One region of the Myxacorys sp. genome, then DNA from elsewhere that is predicted to be linked to it. Evidence: predicted binding sites of a transcription regulator. Region 1 holds the regulator's gene; the other holds the start of a gene.

Region 1 (10,491 bases):
TTGGGTCACAGTCCGGCGCAACGGTGCAACGGCTTCGACGTGATGAATCATGTCTAGAATGCCACCCACCGCTGATGATGCCAATGTCCGAATCGGGCCGGCTGAGATGGCGTTCACGCGAATATTGTTTGGACCTAGCTCAGATGCGAGATAACGGACATTCATCTCCAACGCCGCTTTTGCAATTCCCATTACGTTGTAGTTTGGAATGACTTTGACGCCGCCTAAATACGTGAGCGTGACAATGCTGCCGCCGTCTGTCATCAACGATTTCGCTGCGCCTGCCATTTGAATCAAGGAATAGGCGCTGATATCTAATGCTGTTGTGAATCCGGCGCGACTTGTGCCGCTAAAGTCGCCTGTCAAATCGTCTCGACTGGCAAACGCAAGACAGTGAATCAAGATATCTAACTTGCCCCATTTATCGCCTACCGTCTTGAAGGTTGACTGCACTTGCGCTTCATCTTGTACGTTGAGCGGCAGAAATAGGCTTGGTTGGAGCGGTTCTACAAGTTCTGCGACCTTTTTTTCCATTTTGCCTTTCTCATCGGGCAAATAGGTAATGCCAAGATTTGCCCCTGCTTTGTGCAACTGTTGGGCAATCCCCCACGCGATCGAGCGATTGTTTGCAATTCCGGTGACGAGGGCATTTTTTCCGGTCAGGTCTAGCATGACAGTCTGAGTGGAGAGCAATTATGAGGATAGCAGGAAAGGATGAGTCAGTTAAACATTGCGCGATCGCTGGGACGGGTTGGGTAGAAGCGATTACTCGAAGGAAACTGGGTTTGGCAGGGTTGAAGCGATCGCGGAATTCACTCTTTTCGCTTCTCAACTCTGTCCCACCAACAAAAACGAAGCGGCTTAACGACACAGTTGAGCGGCGATGAGAGAGCTTGAACGATAAGAACTTGAACGATGAGAAGGTTCTCACTCTTCTGCTCCGCTACATTGACCCTGTTGCTGATGTTGTAGGGTCAGCAAAAGGGTCAATTGATCATCTCATTGCTGGCTTCTTGAACTACAACCTTTCACATCCTGCTAGATTCGTGGAGGTCAATTGAATCTAGGGAATTCAAGCGCTGGAACATCCAAACTCGTAGAAGCAATAACCCGCCCAGAACGCTGAGGAACGCGCATATACCCAGCAATTGACCGAGTGGAATTTCTAGCACACCTTGTAAAATAACCTCACGCAATGCTGAGACAAGGGAAACCTCTACAGCGGTTCCGGCTGAAATGCGCTGCTCTTTGAGGTAAACAATCAACAGCCGGAACAATTCAACCAAAATCAGAATAAATAAAATATCCGATGTAATGAGCTTGAAGTTCAGAGGGTTCAGAAGAGAGACATACATCTCACCCAGCCGAATCAGCATCGCGCAAAATAAGCCAATACAAAGTGAAACAACAATAAAGTTTTGAAATCCTTCTAGATTGCGAACAATTGTATCCTTAGTGAACCAAGAACTCCAATCCATTTTCAATCAATTTTTATGTGCTTCAGCTAGGCAAGTTGTTAGGAGTAAAAAATGATGAATGCTTAGTCCTGACTATTAGCCAGGACTAAGCATTTGTGAGAACTAGCTGAGGTTTACCTTGACGATTTTGTTTTTCTCTTCCTCAGCTTTGGGAAGTGTGAGTTTCAAAATGCCGTCCTTGTAATCAGCTTTGACGTTTGTATTCTCGATGCGGGTGGGTAGAGGAATTACACGCTGGAATCGACCGTAGTGAAATTCTGTGCGGGTCATTCCTTTCTCTTCAGTCTTAGTTTCTTCTTTGCGATCGCCGCTAATCGAAACTGCTTCAGCGGAAACTTGTACATCAATATCCTTTGCATCCATTCCTGGAACTTCCAGGCTTAACTGAATTGCATCAGACGTTTCCTCAATTTCTGCTGCGGGGATGAAGGCGGGACGATTGCTTTCTCCATCCGTGGTAACTAAGCGATCGAATAAACGGTTCATGTCGCGTTGTAAGCTTTCGATTTCTTGGAAAGGTTGCCATTGAATGAGAGCCATACAATTCACCTCTGAAGTCATCGTTGTTTTGTTCAATTAAAATCATCAATTGATGATTTAATTTCACATTAACGGGTAAGTCAATTTTTGTAGTTCGGCTCTCCCGAACCGGGTTGTTCCTGTTCCCGAACAAGAAACCATACCCTTCAAATCGTTGCCTTACTAACACTTCTAAACGCAACTTAAATTTGAATTCTGATAGATAATTTTCAAACTACTGCCACTACCTGTAACGTAGGCAAGACAACGGCGCAAATCAGCGACGGCAGATAACCTTGAACTCAGCACCAGAAGTTTTCGTTAGTCTGCTGCATTTGGATTGTTGTGCTGCTTACGCTGTTATCATGTCAGTTTTTTCATTAGGCGATATTGGCTCAAAGTGTAGAACTATGATTTGCTCTGGACGCAATCCTAAAGACTCATAAGTACGTCCATTACGATCGCTGAATTCAACTTCAAATGCGGCACCTTCCGCTAGTGTCTCAACGACCGTTCCAACCTGTCCACACCACAAATTGTATTGAGGAAGGTCAACGATCAGGGCAACAACATCTAGCAACTTAACTGTATTATTCATCATGCTTATTACCTCTGTTGATTACAGAGGATAACAGGTCGTTAATTTTGGAAACTCTGAGCCATGCTCAATGATCCAGCCACTCCGAAGGGTTGCGCTTCTATTTTGCCATTCGATTATGAAGTCTAGGGTGTACCGTTGTCCAAACTTATCCCGTTTTCCCAACTGGGCTTCCTGAACTTTGGCGACCTCAAGGAGAATTTGACGTAATTCCTCAGCATTATCAGCCGTCATCCCAAGAATCGAGAAGAATAGCCGAGCTTTGTGCTTGCCGTCATCGTGTTCCAGATTAAGGCAGTAGTCGCGTAGTTTACGAATGTCAACAACTGCATTCTCTGCATTCGGAATCGGCATACAAAGCCTTCATGCTACGGATTATTCTTCGTTTGAACCCACCTTAATTAAGACCAAGGAACTTCAAAGACTGTTCTGATAGACCTAGCAATTTGCGATGAACTTGAACGCCAGCTACAGGAGCATTGAACGCTCACAAGTATGCTTTTGCTGCTCACCCTACCAAGAACTTGCGGCATAACGGCTGCGTTCAGCGGAGGTAGTAGCTTCTATATTTAGATTTAGACCAAAATCTTTCGTCCGCCGCTGCAACGCAATTGTTAGGCAGTAGCTACTAAATATACTCGACATCCAAGAAACGAGGCTCACGCTGTATAGCTCGCATTGAAGCCCAGTGCATTATCGATCGTCGTTCCTGAAATTGTTTTTGCTGCATTGCTTGCCAGGAAAAGTGCTGTTTGGGCAATATCCTCTGGCTCAATCGCTCCAGCATTGCCCAGTGGACTCACTGGATTAATTAGCGCGTCCTGTTGCGCTGGAGTGGAAACACCCATTGATCGCATCTGTCCCTCGCTACGATACATTGCCGTGTTGACTGCACCTGGCGCGATCGCGTTCACTGTGATGTTGTATTGCCCCAACTCTTGAGCGGCTTGCTTAGTCATCCCAATCACAGCCCACTTCGTCGATGTATAAGCACCGTTTCCAGCAAATCCAGCCCTGCCCCCCACAGATGCCATATTGATGATGCGTCCACCACCCCGCTGCTTGAGAAACGGAATGGCAGCTTTTGCTGTATTGAAAACCCCGTGAACATTGACATCGAATACATCGTGCCAGAGTTGAGGGGTGCCATCCTCAAAGCTGTGCCATGCCACATAACCTGCATTGGCAACGACAATATCAATGCCACCCAATTCGCGGTTCGTGCGTTCTGCCGCAGATTGCATTGCTGCTAGATCGCGAACATCCACCTGAATTAGCAGAACCTTTGTGCCGTATTGCTTGACAGAAGCAACGGCTGCATTGAACTCATCTCTGTTGGCAACACGATAACCCTGTGAAGAGTTCAAACGAGAAGGCTCGGCAATATCCAACATGGCAACATCGGCACCATTCATTGCGAAAACTTCTGAAATTGCCCGTCCAATCCCTCGTGCCGCTCCAGTAACGAATGCGACCTTTCCAGACAAAGGAAGTGTGCTGGAGGGCTGAGGCTGTGCATCAGGCTGAGCGGGAGCCTGTGCTGTTGCTTGTTGGGTTCGTAAAGGGGATAGTCCTGCTCCTAGTGTCATTCCAGTTGCAGCCAAGGCAGCACCTTTGATTAATCCACGACGTGAACGATTTAGCTTCTTCATTAGTTCGCTTCTCCTAAACTCTGAGAACAGCTTATCGAAACAGCCGTGTCGAAAAATTGTAAAATCTTGCTTAGCTTGCGACCTGCTTGAGGAAGCTTTTAGGTGGAATGCCGACGACTCGCTTAAAGGCTTTGGTAAAATGCGCTTGGTCGTAGAAGCCTACCTGCAACCCAATATCGGTTAAATCGGGTTTACCCGCAATCGCAATCAGCTTCTTGGCACGCTCGACTCGGTTTTGCAATAGATATTGATGTGGGGAAAGTCCCAACGAATTTTTGAACAGACGCGCAAAGTGAAATGCGCTCAGGTTCATTTGTTTGGCTAAGTCAACGAGACTCAACTCCTCGCTTAGATGTTCATGAACGTATTCAATAATCTGCTTTAGCTGCTGTGACGAAAGCTTTCCAGAAGCTTTACGCAGTTTTTGAGGGCAGCTGCTGTGATGCTCAATCAGATGAAGGGCAAAGGCGACCGCAAGCGATTCACCGTAAAGCGTGCCACAGTAGCTTCCAGAAGCTAATTCTGCTTTAAAGCGATGAGTAAAATCAGCAATTGTTGTATCAGCTTCACCTCGACGGGTTAGAAAACCAATGTTTTCTGAGGCACCCGTATCTTGAAACGCTTGGCGAACAAATTGAGAGTCAAGGGCGATCGCCAAAAATTCAAAGTTTCCCCACCATCGAGGAAAGTTGATATCGCCGTGTGTCTGTAAGCAAAAATCACCTGGATTCAAAGTCGTTTGTCGCCAATGCCTGCCCTCTTTCCATTCGTAGTGAACAGGTTGACCAATGTTGACCGCCAAACGATGTCCATCGATATAGTGTTCGGGTAGTTCAAATGATGAAATTCGGTGAAATTCAACCGTGATTCCCTGCCAACCTGCATTCACGCTGGAAAATAACACACTTCCATCAGGAGCAGCCGGAAAGACATCTCCAGTTTGACTGTTAACGAGATGAATCCGGCTGTCTGACATTGGCAGTAAGAAGTGATTTTAAGTATATTTTGGACTGAAGTCACTCTACAGGCAACCTTCTGATTACTGTCCCTACATAGAACGAGAAGCTGCCTAACGTTCGCAATCACCGGACACAGATAACCTTTGCAACTTACCGATCAATTGACATTGTTCCAGTGCATTGAGATTGTTAGCTTGTGTCGCCACACCAGCACACTCTACTTTATTGATGATTTGTTGCAAGCTTCTGTAAAGTATCAAATGCTTCGTGCAAGCCTACATTGTGTGAGCGTCGATATTCTCTAATCGCATCTATACGTTGTTCACTGAGCCACATCTTGATAATTTCGGCATCCGAAAGTATTGTCACCTTTAAAGACTCGATGATAGCTCCTCGTGCAATTAAATCCTGCTTCTCCGCCTCTGAAAGCCCCCAAGCTTCTCCCAACCTTGCTTTTTCAACGTTAGCGCCTTGGAAAAGACAAGCATTTCTGAAATGGACTTTCTTCAGTTTTGTTTCAAACAGGTTTGCACCAGTGAGGTCAACATCCCAAATATCAGCTTCACTCAAATTTGCGTTTTCTAGATTTGCTCCTCTCAAATTAGCTTGTCCTAAATATGTTCTTCGCAAGTCGGCTCCCTTGAAGTTAGCTCCACTTAAATTCGCTCTTCTCAAATCTGCCCCTTGTAGATTTGCTCCTCGCAAATTGGCATTGCTTAAATTTGCATAATTCAGACTAGCCACTTTGAGACTTGCAGCTCTTAAATTCACACCCGCCATATCAGCAAAATATAGCTTAGCTCGATCAAGAATTGCTTTCTTTAAAATCTGCCCACTCAAATCTGCCTTATCTATAGCGATACCGTGAAAATCGCGTTCTCCAGAACCGTATAGTTCCAATAGCCTCTTTGTGTCCATGCCTTGTTTCTCACATACCAGTTGAAGAATTGAAAACATTCAACATCAACAGATATCTCTAAACTACCCTCACCACCTATGACATAAACAAGCTAACTACTATTTAGACTGAAAATTTCTGCCTAAGACCCTATTTTGAGGTACTTATCCCGACACCACTTCTGCATAATATCCTTCGACTGGAGATGCAGGAGCTAATGCTGAGTGTTTTCTCCTAAGAAAAGTCCGTTTCTTGCAAACTCAGATTCTTATTGAAGTGATTGGACTAATGCAGAGATGGAACTACGATCGCTCCCACCCAAAAAACCAAAAGAGACGCCTTACCTTTTCTCAAACCGCTTTTCATTTATAGATAAGGTCGCGACCTTTTTGTTAAACCTCTGGAGGTTATCTATCAACGGAGCTAGATCCATCATGATTGTCGCGACCTTTTTCTCAAACCTCTGGAGCTAATCTATCAACGGAGCTAGGTTGATTGATTAAGTCGCGACCTTTTTGTTAAACCCCTGGAGGTCATCTATGGATCAAGCTCCGTTTGGCTCAAACCTCGCGACTTTTGCCCCAAACGTCCCGTGGGGCTGAAAAATACTTTGGGAATTCACGGTTGACCCTGCCTTTGCACTACCAACGATCGCTAAAATTTCCTTACATTCACGGTGAACAGTGAGTTTGTCCGTCGTTACGGTGAGAGCATTCTTTACTCAGAAAAAAGAGATGTCTCGACCCAAACGAAACTCATCTACCTTGTCAAACTCAGAGCGGCAAATGGAATCGTTGCAGTCCATCGATCGCTTTCTTGACTTTGGTAACGGAGTGACTGTGCAAGCTTATGCCGACCTGATTGATCAAATGCGTCAGAAACTTGCTACCTACAACATCCTGCTGTCGCAAGTAGACGATGCTCAACGAGAAGTTGAACTGATGGAGCAATCTTTACAGGACCTGTCCAAGCGGTTGATGACGAATGTGGTTGCTCGCTATGGCGAAGACAGCCGAGAATATCGGATGGCAGGAGGAAAGCAACGAGCGAAGGGGCAGAGAACTTCATCACGCAACGTTCCTACCGTTCCGACCAGTGTCAGTGAGATGAAGACCAAGCTGCCTGCTGCGAAAAATGGAGCTAGTGCAAAAGCAGCCGTTGAATGATTAGAGTGGAAGTATGTGCGATCGCATCGCTTCAACGTGCGATCGCACATACTTCTGGAACTTATCCAAACCGAAATCTACCTCTTCACTGCCAGGTGCAGATCAGGACTCCCTCTCTCCAGTCCGCTTTGCGCTAGCATGCGGTCAAAATGATTGACTAATCTCCTCAAACAGCGTTCAATACGAGTCAATCTTTTGTTGAGGAAATAACAGAGATTTTCTAAAATTCTTAAAATATAAGCAGAAATGTATAACGAGGCACAAAACCTGCGTTTGCAGTCAGTTTAAGTGTTCTAAAGTCATCAATTGTCTACAAAGACTTCGCTTACAATGCTTCGCCTCAATAGAACAATTTTCTAAAGGGGTTTTAATAGAAAATTTTGCTCACCTGTGAGTCTAATAGTTGCTAAAAGAACGTCTGAGTGACGATAAAGGGAAGAAATGATAGTGACCAAAGAGAGACCGCTTGCATCGTTATTTCGCCAAATCGGTGGAGGGGCATACCCCCCCGTTGTAGAAACATTTGAGCGTGGCAAAACTATTTTCTTTCCGGGTGATCCGGCGGAGCGAGTTTACTTCTTGCAGAAAGGAGCCGTCAAGCTCTCGCGCGTGTACGAGGCAGGCGAGGAAATCACAGTGGCCCTGCTGAGAGAGAACAGCGTGTTTGGGGTGCTGTCCCTGATTACGGGTCAACGCGCCGATCGCTTCTATCATGCCGTGGCGTTCACTCCAGCAGAGTTGCTATCAGTGCCCATCGAGCAGGTCGAGAAAGCCCTGAAAGACAACCCAGACCTCTCAATGATGCTGCTGAAAGGACTGTCATCTCGCATTCTACAAACCGAGATGATGATCGAAACGTTGGCACACCGAGATATGGGATCGCGGTTGGTCAGCTTTTTGTTGATTCTCTGCCGCGATTTTGGTGTACCGTCTCAAGAAGGGATCACGATTGATCTCAAACTGTCGCATCAAGCGATCGCAGAAGCGATCGGCTCCACTCGCGTGACCGTCACCCGCTTATTAGGAGATTTGCGGCAAGATAACATGATCTCGATTCACAAGAAAAAGATCACCGTTCACAATCCGGTCACGTTAAGCCAGCAGTTTACTTAAACTTTCTCTGCCCTCGCTCCAAATCACACATTTTCTTCGCAGCAGACATATCCGTTCCGCAGGCATAATAGATGCGGAGTCCTGCTTGTCGAGTGAACTAAGCCGAGCGTTTTGGAGCATCAATGTCCGACATAGGGCTAATTCTGATTTTTGCAGTTTTGATTTTGGGCGGGCTGATCGCAACCGTTGGCGATCGCATCGGCACCAAAGTTGGAAAGGCGCGGCTTAGCTTGTTTAATCTGCGGCCTAAGCGCACGGCAACAGTCGTGACCATCTTGACCGGAACGTTAATTTCCGCCTCGACGTTTGGCATCTTGTTTGCGAGTAGCCGCCAGTTTCGTGACATGCTGCTCGATTTCAACGACTTGCAAAAGAAAGTCCGGGAGCAAAATCGAGCCTTACGGCAAAACTCAGATGATCTAAAAATTACCAATCAACAGAAGAGTAAGGTCGAGGATGAACTTGAGCGCACCCGCGCCCAGCGGACACAAGCGGAAGGGCAACTCAATCGCATTAATGAATCTCTGAAGCAGTCCCTTGAAAAGCAGAGACAGACCAACGAGCAGCTCAGAACGGCTGAGGCGCAGCGGGATGTGATTCGCGGTCAACTCAATGCCGTCTCTGCGCAGGCTGAAACGCTGCGATCGGAGATTAACCAGTTGCAGGGCGAGCAAAAAACTCTGATTGCTCAACGCGATGCCGTCAAAGCGCAAATTGCCGAGCGCGATAGCCAAATTGCGGAGCGGACGAGCGAGCTTCAGAGGCGCGATCGCGAAATTGCTGAGCGCGATCGCGTGATTGCCCAGCGCGAAATTCAACTTCGACAACTGGCATCTCAACAAGCGCTCTTAGCCGAAGCGGTTCAGCAGTCTGAGCAAGAAGCCCAACTGATTCGCGGCGGATATTTGGCAATTCTGCGGAACCAGGTGCTATCGGCGGGCGTGCTGCGCGTAGTTGATCCGGCTGCTGCCAAAGCCGCCGTCGATCGCTTGCTAAAAGAAGCAAATCGAGCGGCGTGGCAGTTGATTCAACCTGGTTCCACGACGGAAGAGCAGATCGTTCTGATTAAGACCGCCGATGTGGAGCGTCTGATTAAAACGATTAATGATGGTCAAGACTACGTGGTGAGGATCGCGGCGGACGCTAACTATGTCCGGGGCGAACGGCGACCTGTTTCTGTCTTTGCCAGTGCTGTTCCAAATCGGGTCGTGTTTTTAGAGGGGGATGTGGTGGCGTCTAAGTCCATTGAACCCTCAAAGCTGACGCCTGATCAGTTCCAGCAAAGCATCGAGCAACTGCTCGCCTTCTCCAATTTCCGCGCGAAACGGGCAGGCGTAATCAACGATAGCGTTCAGATTGAAAACCTAGAGTCGTTATCAGGCTTTATAGAGCAACTGCGCCAATTTCAGACTCCGGTAGAACTCCGGGCAGTGGCATCCGATGTAACGTACACAGTAGGACCGCTCAAAATAGGATTAGTGGTGATTCAAAACGGTCAAGTGGTACTGAAAACGTCGTAGTCATGGACAGTGTAGTCATGGACAGTTGGAAAGCGATGGAGAAGGGAGAACAGACGGGGCTGGATCAACCTGTGATTTTGGGGTTTGATCCGGGGCGGCAGAAGTGCGGGTTGGCGGTGATGGGCGTTGATCGGCGGCTGTATTATCACGAGGTCGTCACGGCAGAAGGTGCGATCGCCACGATCAAATCGCTGCGTCAACGGTTTCCGATTTCGCTCTTGGTGATGGGGGATCAAACCTCTTCCAAAGCGTGGAAGCGGAAATTAGGAGATGAATTGGGGGAGCCGTTGCGGGTGGTCATGGTCGATGAGCGGCATAGTTCTCTGGAGGCGCGCGATCGCTACTGGCAGATGTATCCACCGACGGGTCTAACCCGGCTTGTCCCGGAAGGAATGCGGACGCCACCCCGCAGCATTGATGATATTGTGGCGATTCTATTAATTGAGCGCTATTTACAACGGTTGACGGATTAGCTCTGAGCGTCATCCACTTCAACAGGACTGATGCAATTGGTCGGAATGTTGCCTCAACTCTCTAAATTGGGGGAGCAAGAGATAGAAATCCCTCAAAGTTGGGGACTTGGAGGGC
Region 2 (10,491 bases), on a different contig from region 1:
CCGAAATTCAATCGCTCAAATGACCAAACTTTTCAATTTTGTAAGCGATCGCGCAAATTTCTGCTATTCTAGGTAAGGCTTAAGCGGATGTGGCGGAATTGGTATACGCGCACGCTTGAGGTGCGTGTGGCTTTGCCTTGCGAGTTCGAGTCTCGCCATCCGCATAACCTCAAAAAGGGTACATCGTTAACGATGTACCCTTTTTCATGACTCAAAATTCCGCTCTCTATACTTCAACAGGAATGGTCTGATTCACCTGTTGCGCAGCTTCGGTCTGTCCTTCCGCAGGTTTACGAGCAATCCAATACTTGCTCATAAAGTGTACCTGCGTCGAAATGTCCGTAAAACCTGCTTCCTGTAATCGTGCTTCCAAATTATCGGTGCTGTAGTGGCGGTAGTACGGCTCGTGGAACATCGCCGGGAAGTTTTCCATCAGAGGAGCCATTTCCGGTGAGTCGCTCACCTGAATCGAGTCGCAAATGACAAACGTGCCACCGGGCTTGACCACGCGGAAGCAATTGTTGATCACGTTCTGACGCGCTTGTGCGGGCAGTTCATGGAACAAAAAGACGCAGCTTACCGCATGGAAATAGTTGTCCACAAACGGTAATTCTTCCGCATTTGCCTGAACCAGTTGGGGCAACTCTCCAGGATTTTGTGACAGAAGCTGATTGGCTTTCCGCAAATAAGCAGGCGATAAATCTATTCCATAGAGCGACGCCTTCGGCAGCATTCCTCGAATATTCCTGAGCATCCGACCTGTACCGCAAGCAACGTCTAGAACCTTGATTTGAGTTGGAGGAACGTCCCGAAACGTCTGCAATCCTTCTTTCAAGGGAGCTAAGATACGCCGCCGCATCGGATCGGCGGCTCCGTTAAATAGGAGTTCGACCTGCAAATCGTATAAATTGGCTGACAGGTCGCTGAGATAGCCATTCGTCTGATGGTGGAAGTTTTGTAGGTAATAGCTGGGATACCCACGAGTCTCAACCGCCGTGTCAAACTCTTGGTGCTGCTTGTTTTGCACTCGCTGCCACATTGAAGGCATGTCGAGCCACACCACTGGATAGAAGCGGAAGAAGTCGTCCCAAGGGTTATCAAACAGAATGCTTTCTGGATAAACACCCTGCTCTGCATCTCGCCAGTCCGCTTCCACAATCTGGTTATAGCGTTGCTGAATCTGACCCAGAATCTCCGCTGAAACCGGAACCGTCTTGCTTTCTGCAGAAGGAGCGACAAGATTGGTCAATTGGATGCCCACGGCTTTGTGTGCCAAACCAAAAACGCTCTTGCCCTGCTGAAATGTTTGATACGCCAGTTTTGTTAACGTGTCAGGCATGGTTAAACTTTATTAAACTGAAACCCACTTACATCAATAATTGTAACGAATTTAATGAGAGCAGCATTGAGTTTCAGTAATTGATTCTTTAAAACATGAAAGAGCGATCGCGCCTCTACAAGATGCGATCGCTCCATCCAACCCATGAAACTGACTTAACGCAACGCTTAGCAGTCGTAGTACAGCATGAACTCGTAAGGATGAGGACGAATACTCATAGGAATCACCTCACGGTCGAGCTTGTAGCTAATCCAGCTTTCGATAAAGTCCTCAGTGAACACACCGCCTGAGGTCAAGTACGAATGATCCGTTTCGAGGTTCTTCAGAGCTTCAGCCAACGACCCCGGCGTAGACGGAACCTTCGCCAACTCTTCGGGGCTGAGTTCATAGATATCCACATCGAGCGGAGAACCCGGATCGATTTGATTCTTGATCCCATCAATACCCGCACACAACATTGCCGCAAACGCGAGGTAAGGATTAGACGTAGCATCAGGACAGCGAAACTCAAGCCGCTTCGCTTTAGGATTGGTACCCGAAAGCGGAATTCGGACAGACGCCGAACGGTTGCCCTGAGAATAGGCTAAGTTCACCGGAGCTTCAAATCCTGGAACCAGACGCTTGTAGGAGTTCGTGGTCGGATTGGTGAATGCCAACAAGGACGGGGCGTGCCTCAGAATGCCACCGATGTACCAGAGCGCCGTTTGGCTCAACCCGGCATACATATCGCCTGCAAACGTCGGCTCACCATTGTTCCAAATCGATTGGTGACAGTGCATTCCAGAGCCGTTATCCCCAAACACTGGCTTGGGCATGAAGGTAATGCTCTTACCATACTTCCGCGCCACATTTTTAATCACGTACTTGTAGGTCATCAGCCAGTCTGCGGCTTGCACCAACGTACCGAACTTGATGCCCAACTCGCACTGACCGCCCGTGGCAACTTCATGATGATGCTTCTCGATCGGCACGCCGCACTTCGCCATCGTCAGCAACATTTCAGACCGCATATCTTGCGAAGTGTCGGTCGGCGCAACCGGAAAGTACCCCTCTTTATTCCGAGGCTTGTAGCCCAAGTTGCCACCTGGCTCAGTCCGACCAGAGTTCCAAATTCCTTCAGAACTATCGACGTGATAGTAGCCTTCGTGCTGGTTTTGGTCATAGCGAACATCATCAAAGATGAAAAATTCAGCTTCAGGACCAAAGAACGCGGTATCGCCTAATCCGGTCGTTTTCAGGTAATCGATCGCTTTTTGGGCAATTGAGCGAGGGTCGCGACTGTAGGGTTGTCCGGTACGCGGTTCAATAATCGAGCAGACCATGCTCAGAGTCGGGTGTTCCATGAATGGATCAATCCAAGCAGTATCCGGATCTGGAACCATCGCCATATCCGACTCGTTGATCGACTTCCAACCGCGAATACTCGAACCATCAAAGGCAACACCTTCAGTGAAGCTACTTTCCTCGATCTGGCTCTTGTGTAATGTCAGATGCTGCCAAATTCCTGGGGTATCAATGAACTTGAGATCAATGAGTTCAATATTCTCATTATTAATCCATGCCAGGATGTCTTGCGGGGTCGCCATGAAATACTCCTTACTCGGTTCGTCTTGCTCAACTCTGAGCGCGTGGTTAGAAAAGTAGGCTTGGAAAGTTAAAAAGGTGTTTAGGTTAAGCCAATTTGACGATTAAACTTGAAAATCAATCAAACTTGAAAATCAAATTTAGCGATCAAACCGCTAACCTTACCCTGCAACCCTGTGAAGAGATTGACCCAAACAGTTTTTCCTTGCCTAAAACCTAGAATCGACTCGCAGAACACCGATTTTCCCGGAACGTCACTTCCGAGAATCGCGGTCTTTTGAAATCTAAGTTTCAACTGAACCATCGTAGAAAGAGGCTCACAGCGATTTTGTATCGCTTGTTACAAAACGCTTTGTGTTCTTTAGAATTAAACTTAAAGATTCAAGAATTACAAATGCTACAAGCTTCCCCGTCCATTCTTTTGTTGACCTATCACTGACTAAATTAAAAGAAATGTAACGATTTGCGAATAGAGGGCTACCCCAAAGGATACCGTCAAATATAGGTTCAGTGCCCCGTGGTAGACTTGAGCCTAAATCAGAAATTTATGCGCTTCGACAAGGTTCGATGAGGGCTGTGAGTCGACGTTGCCTTAGCTAAACACACAAGCTAAACACCTTTAGTTACAGGGATTGTTGGGAGAATAATTTCATGCGGGACGCAGTGACAAGCCTGATTAGAAACTATGACGTTACCGGTCGTTACCTCGATCGCAATGCCCTTGATAACCTGAAATCCTATTTTGATACTGGGATGGCGCGGGTTCAAGCGGCAACGGTAATCAACTCAAATGCGGCGGGAATTGTTCGGCAAGCGGGAAAACAACTCTTTGATGAACTCCCCGAACTGATTCGTGCCGGTGGAAATGCATATACAACTCGTCGTTATGCTGCTTGCCTGCGAGATATGGATTACTACCTCCGCTATGCCAGCTATGCGCTTGTAGCAGGCGATATGGATGTGTTAGATGAGCGAGTTTTAGAAGGCTTGCGCGAAACCTATAACTCGTTGGGTGTGCCGATTGGTCCGACCGTTCGCGGAATTCAAATCATGAAAGACATCGTGAAGGATCAGGTTGCGGCGGCAGGACTCACAAGCACAGGGTTCTTGGATCAGCCGTTTGATTACATGGCTCGCGAGTTAGGCGAGAACGACCTCTAGCGCTTGACCTGTAACTCATGTTTTCTAGCCATACGCCCTCACCTGTTAGAGAAAAATAGGTGGGGGCGTATTGTTGTGGCAATTCAAGGACTTGGCACTAGAGCGGGTTGGGCGAGATTCGGGAGGAGCGACGGATGGAGTCAGGGGTACGCAAGCGCGATCGCAGGTCACTTCCTCATTACTGCCTGCCAATCTGCTGAAAAGAAGGCGCAACGCTGAAGGAACCGCACACCCTTTATGTTCGGATGCAAGATGAGCATCTTGGTAGAGAGATGAGCATCTTGGTAAAGAGTTGTGGAACGCCAGTGCTAAGCTAGTTGAGATTGCCGAATCAGGACGTGCAGCAACAGCGTAAGCAATGTATTAGCAGAATGTAAATCGGAATGTGAATCAATACATTTTGCAAATCCACTCCGCGTCGTTGTGGAATTTATCTACAGTTTTGTTAGTCTCCTCACCCTGCCAACAATACTGCTATGACAAATCAAATTACCCTCGATTTTGATTTTCCTAAAGTCAGCGGCTCTTTGACCTCCTCCAACTTTAAAGTATCAAGAACCTTCTCATTTCAAATTCCTGACCCGACACCTCTAATCAATTCAGTAGAGAACTTTCTTAACGGTCTGCCTAACAGTGGTTCAATTTCATGGGACATCGATCTTGGAAACCTTGATCTAGATTGCACTCCTAGCCATTCTTCGCCCATCAGTGGGCTTGTTATTTTCGGAGACAGTCTTTCTGATCCGGGCAATCTTTTTAATCTCACCAGTCAGCAGGTTCCTCCTAGTCCTCCTTACTTTGACGGACGCTTCTCCAATGGCCCGATTTGGGCAGATTATCTCGCTCCTCGTTTGAACCTAGAGGAAGCTTCGGTTAGCAACTTTGCCTTTGCAGGCGCAAAAACTGGGCGGGACAATATCGCCAATGCTCTGTTTGGTTTGCCTGAGAGTTTGAATTTGCCCGGACTTCTTGATGAGGTGGATACCTTTGCCGCTACAACAGGAGCGAAAGGCGCTGACCCGAACGCGCTCTATGTTGTGTGGGCAGGCAGTAACGACCTATTGAATCTGCCGTCAGATCCGCAGGGATCTGCCACAGGAATTAGCGAGGCAGTGACGAATATTTCTAGCGCGATCGCAACGTTAGCTCAGTTAGGCGCAGAAAAAATCGTGGTTCCGAACTCGGTGAATTTGGGATTAGCCCCTTTTCCAAATCAAACTGGGGTTGCAGCGCAGGCAACTCAAGCCGGCATCGCATTTAATCAAGCGCTCGATCAAGCGTTGACAACCTTAGAACCTAGTCTTGGTGTAGATATTATTGAAGTCGATCTCTTTAGCATCTCTCAACAAATTGCAGCGGCTCCTGGAGAATTTGGATTTACCAACATTACCGATCCCTTGTTCCAGCAATCTAACCCAACGAATCCTGAAGGATACTTCTGGTGGGATCGGATTCATCCAACAACTCAGGTTCACAAACTCGTTGCCGATGCGTTTGAAACTGCGATCGCGCAATCGATCCCCGTCTCGAATGGACGAACAACCCAGGTTTCTCTGACCGATTCTTTAGTGGGTCGCGGGGGCAGCGCAAACCAAGCCCTTGTTGTGTCTACCTCTATCAATCGATTCGCGGAGAGTCCCCTTAACGGTTAGAGCATTGTTGTCTTCGGGATGCGCTTTGCGAATCGCATCCCCTCCACTAAAATAAGTAAGCCCGATCTAATTATTCATCAACAGCAATGGCAGAGACCCTATTTTTCAACGCTCTACGGGAAGCGATCGACGAAGAAATGGCAAAAGATCCCACCGTGCTAGTGATGGGAGAAGATGTCGGTCACTATGGCGGCTCCTACAAGGTGACGAAAGATCTGTACAAAAAATATGGGGATTTGCGTCTGCTCGATACGCCGATCGCAGAAAATAGCTTCACGGGAATGGCAGTCGGAGCCGCGATGACCGGATTGCGCCCGATCATTGAAGGCATGAACATGGGCTTTCTGCTGTTAGCGTTTAATCAAATCGCCAATAATGCGGGAATGTTACGCTATACCTCTGGCGGCAACTTCAGAATTCCGATGGTCATTCGAGGGCCGGGTGGGGTTGGCAGTCGGTTAGGAGCCGAGCATTCTCAGCGTCTAGAAGCCTATTTTCAAGCGGTTCCCGGTCTTAAGATTGTCGCGTGTTCGACCCCCCGCAATGCGAAAGGATTGCTCAAATCTGCAATTCGCGATAACAATCCAGTGCTGTTTTTTGAGCACGTATTGCTCTACAACCTCAAAGAAACCTTGCCCGAAGGCGAATATTATTTGCCGCTCGACAAGGCAGAAATCGTTCGCCCTGGAAAGGATGTCACGATTTTGACCTATTCTCGGATGCGCTATCACGTTCTACAGGCGCTCAAAACGCTTGAGCCTGAAGGATTTGATCCCGAAGTGATTGATTTAATTTCGCTCAAGCCGCTCGACTTTGAGACGATTGGCGAGTCGATTCGCAAAACCCATCGTGTCATTGTGGTGGAAGAATGCATGAGAACGGGCGGCATTGGTGCAGAACTGACGGCCTCGATCAACGATCGCTTTTTTGATGAACTCGATGCTCCGGTGTTGCGAATGTCGTCTCAAGATATTCCGACGCCTTACAACGGCACATTGGAGAGTTTAACGATCGTTCAACCTCAGCAAATTGTGGAAGCCGTGCGAAACATGGTCGCGGTCAAGGTTTAATAGCGACTATTCCAGTGCATTGATACGGCTTGTCCCGGCGCGTTCGATTTTGTCTCATCGTCGATCGCTTTGACGACGTGCCGATAAATATCTTCTGCTTGCTGAGGCGAGTTACCAATGCTGGTGAGTCCTAACTTGCCAAACTCTGACAGGCAGCCCATCAGGTGAAACACGGTTCCCGTCTCGGTGCTGGTGTCAAAGTGAAGCTGATGGTGCGCGATGATGTCCATTAGGTCATTGGGCAGCAGACCCTGGTATTGCGGCTTCTGTAAATTGTCGGTTGCCATGTAATATTTAGCCCGTCCTTGTTGACTATAGAACGAGCCGCTAGAGAGGTCATAGCGCCCATTGGTGAGAAACTTTAGCGTCATGAAGGGGTGAGTTGTGCCGCCTTTTCGCAGGTTAATCTCGATCGCATGAAACTCCCATTCCCCAGATGGCTGATGCACGGCGATGAAATCGACTCCAAAGCGCTCTAGTGCACCTTTTTCAGCCAGGACTCGTCCCACTTTCAGGCTCAAATCTTGAATCGTTAATCGATAGACTTCATCGGCAGGAAAGCGACAGCCCAGATAGATTTGTCCACTCGGCCCGCCTAAAATCTGATCGTGCGTCGAGAGAATTTCGATGTTGCCACTAGGGGTAATTCGACCTTGGACGCTGGGCGACAGTTTTGTTTCGCCTTCAATAAACGCTTCCCCGATCGCGCCGAGTTCTGGAATGCGACTGCCGTAGTTCTCCCACGTTTCCGCTTTTGACTCAAATTTGAGATCGACAAAGCGATCGTAAATTTGAGTGACGCGCTGAGCATGAGTTGTCGCGCCGGGTCTATATTCGGCTAAGGGACGCAGATCCAATAGAGCATTGCCTTCTCCTGAAAAGCCTTCATTGAGCTTTACCACCACGCGTTGCAAATCGGATTGGCGTTCCCAAAGCTCGGCGATCGCGACGGCTAAATCTTTTTCATTCCACATCAATGGCGTACCGTCAGGGTGCGGCACTCCAGCTTCAGCAAAAATTTGCCGACTGCCGCTCTTTGTGCCCCAGATCAGGAGTTCTGGATCGAGCGCGTAGAGCGGAATACCAAGCTGCACCGAAAGGTCGCGCTCGGTTGTCGTGGAGTTGTAGCAAATCATATAGGCGCGATCGGGATTCACGGCTTGGCGAATCCGCTCTAGCAGTCGCGGACGATCGAGAATCTTTTGGCTGAGGGTTTGGAGAGACGAATCGTACGTAGAGAGCAAGAGTAAGCGATCGCGGGCATGGGAGAACGGAATCCCTGGCAAAAGCTGTAGATAATAATCGATGACGCTGGGATGAAGCGGTTGCGAGGTGACAAAAACGAGACGGGTGCGAGGATTTCGCAAGCGAATCAGCGAAAATAGAAGACGCTCTTCGTAGTGAAAGAAGCCTTCAATCTTTAAAAGCTCGCGCTGATCCACACTAATCGAGGGAACAACAACGATATCAGCGTCGTACATCTCAAACTCTTCAACGCTGCTCCAGCGATCGCGCAATTGAGCCTGCAACTGCCGAAAGCGCTCTGAAACATTGGATTCCATACCCTAATCACCTGCCAACGCCGGATACTGTCATCATACATACTCCCAGGAGATTAGCAATACAGGCGAAAGAGAGATTTTAAGCAGTCGTAAAATGTAGTAACTATAAAGATAAGACACATGGAGAAGTCAAAATTAAGAAAACAATTGATTGAGCAACGCAAGCTAATTTCTCAACAGGAATGGAATGATAAAAGTCAACAAATTTGTAAACATTTAGAAGAATCAAATTTGACTCGACAGGCAAACGTGATCCTGTCTTATTTTAGTTTCAGACGAGAGCCAGATTTGAGTTCGTTAACAGCGTCACTTCGGTCTAAGTCTTGGGGGTTTCCCCGCACGGTTGGTCAGTCTCTTGAGTGGCATCGCTATTCACCCGATATGCCGCTAAACAAGGGAGCGTATGGCATCCTAGAACCTCCTGCAGATGCTCCCAGCTTGAGCGCTCAAGAGGTGGACTTGATTTTGGTTCCGTGTGTGGGGTGCGATCGCAGAGGCTTTCGTCTCGGCTATGGCGGCGGCTATTATGATCGTCTGTTTAGTCGTTCAGACTGGGCAAATAAGCTTGCGATCAGCGTTGTGTTTGATTATGCAATTGTGAATGAATTGGCGATCGATCCGTGGGATAAACCTCTAACCGGAATCTGTACAGAATTAGGGATAGAGATTTTCCGCGATATTTAATGGTTTCATCACCATCGCTCACAGCATTTAACGGAATGCTCTAGCGGTCGATAGAAACACTACTTAATCTCAAAATCGACCGGAAGCCGGAGATAGACATTCTGCGGATCATTCATCGATCGCAGCGATTTAAGATTCTGCTGAAATGTTTCAACAGTTTGTGCGAACGGATCATCTACTTTCGGCGCGCCACTTCTAAGACTCGAACCGACCAAGCGCTTCAACAGTTGCTCTTCAAATGTGCGAGATTTTGGATACTCTTCCACCCGCCAATTGTCTAACTTAGCTCGTTTTGCCGCATCCCGAATTGCATCTTCCATGCCTCCCAACTCATCGACCAAGCCCAGCGACTTTGCTTTCACACCAGACCACACCCGCCCTTGCGCAATGTCTGCCACTTTCGCTTTGTCGAGCTTGCGAGACTGGGAGACTTTGGTAAGAAACTGATCGTAAATTTGATTCACCGACGACTGAATTACATTTAGCTCTTCGGGAGTTTTGGGACGGGAAATCGTTTGAGTATCGGCAAAGCGTCCCGTTTTCACCGAATCCCACGTCACCCCATTTTGGTTTGCCAGCTTTTGCACATTGAGCGCCTGCCCAAACACGCCAATCGATCCCGTGATCGTATTCGGTTCCGCATAGATGCGATCGCTATAGGTCGAAATCCAATAGCCTCCAGACGCAGCTAAATTGCCCATCGAAACCACAAGCGGTTTTGCCTTGCGGGTGAGAATCACCTCTCGCTGAATCACATCGGATGCGGTGGCACTGCCGCCCGGACTATTGACGCGCAACACGACCGCTTTCACATCGTCATCTAAGCGCAAATCTCGCAGTTGACGGGCAATGCGATCTCCGCCTGCATTGCCCGTGCTGCCCTGCCCGTTGACAATTTGACCGTCTACATAAACGATGGCGATCTGATCTCCTTTTTTCGTTTTCTTCTCTTCTACCACCCGCGCATAGCTCTTTAAGTCCATTTGGCGAAAGGATTTGTTCTCGGAGTCTTCGCCTGTTAACTGTTTGAGTTGGGCGCTCATCTCGTCGGCATACATGATCCGATCGACGAGTTTGCGATCGCGCGCTTGTGTGGCGGTCAAAAACCCAGCACTGTCGACAATATTCTGAAGTTGCGCTGGTTTTAGATTGCGAGATCTGCTCGTTGTGGTAATGAAGTCGCCCCACAGATCGTTGAGCCACCGTTGCGTCTGTTCGCGATCGGCAGGACTGCGGTTAGCGCGTAAAAACGGCTCGACTGCCGATTTGTACTTTCCGACGCGCGTCACTTGAACGCCGACTCCGTACTTCTGCAACGCTTCGGCAAAAAAGACAGCTTCCGCGCTAAACCCATTGATTTCTAGATTTCCGATTGGATTAACTGCAATCTGATCCGCGATCGAGGCCAAATAATATTCCCGCTCTTTCCAATCCAACCC

Evidence for each region. The regulator NtcA, encoded in region 1, controls nitrogen genes in cyanobacteria. The targets are predictions, from matches to a motif close to TTTGTANNNNNNNNTACAAA.
Region 2: glnA (type I glutamate--ammonia ligase) is a predicted target of NtcA. The motif match lies at 3,200-3,219, and genes of this name have one in related genera.

The regions. Positions count from the first base shown of each region.
Region 1 is NZ_JCACCM010000149.1:119,654-130,144, forward strand. It holds gene fabI (enoyl-ACP reductase FabI) at 1-672, opposite strand, end outside; gene AC5I6P_RS20750 (hypothetical protein) at 696-887, shown strand; gene AC5I6P_RS20755 (phosphate-starvation-inducible PsiE family protein) at 1,029-1,478, opposite strand; gene AC5I6P_RS20760 (Hsp20/alpha crystallin family protein) at 1,581-2,018, opposite strand; gene AC5I6P_RS20765 (DUF4926 domain-containing protein) at 2,350-2,598, opposite strand; gene AC5I6P_RS20770 (DUF6883 domain-containing protein) at 2,617-2,949, opposite strand; gene AC5I6P_RS20775 (SDR family NAD(P)-dependent oxidoreductase) at 3,255-4,247, opposite strand; gene AC5I6P_RS20780 (helix-turn-helix domain-containing protein) at 4,318-5,223, opposite strand; gene AC5I6P_RS20785 (pentapeptide repeat-containing protein) at 5,429-6,163, opposite strand; gene AC5I6P_RS20790 (hypothetical protein) at 6,839-7,270, shown strand; gene ntcA (global nitrogen regulator NtcA) at 7,712-8,383, shown strand; gene AC5I6P_RS20800 (DUF3084 domain-containing protein) at 8,506-9,903, shown strand; gene AC5I6P_RS20805 (pre-16S rRNA-processing nuclease YqgF) at 9,921-10,376, shown strand.
Region 2 is NZ_JCACCM010000093.1:12,833-23,323, reverse strand. It holds gene AC5I6P_RS11045 (HD domain-containing protein) at 1-23, shown strand, start outside; tRNA gene AC5I6P_RS11040 (tRNA-Leu) at 84-164, shown strand; gene AC5I6P_RS11035 (class I SAM-dependent methyltransferase) at 227-1,339, opposite strand; gene glnA (type I glutamate--ammonia ligase) at 1,507-2,925, opposite strand; gene apcB (allophycocyanin subunit beta) at 3,575-4,084, shown strand; gene AC5I6P_RS11020 (hypothetical protein) at 4,155-4,340, shown strand; gene AC5I6P_RS11015 (SGNH/GDSL hydrolase family protein) at 4,561-5,736, shown strand; gene AC5I6P_RS11010 (alpha-ketoacid dehydrogenase subunit beta) at 5,823-6,806, shown strand; gene AC5I6P_RS11005 (peptide ligase PGM1-related protein) at 6,803-8,368, opposite strand; gene AC5I6P_RS11000 (5-formyltetrahydrofolate cyclo-ligase) at 8,489-9,052, shown strand; gene sppA (signal peptide peptidase SppA) at 9,112-10,491, opposite strand, start outside.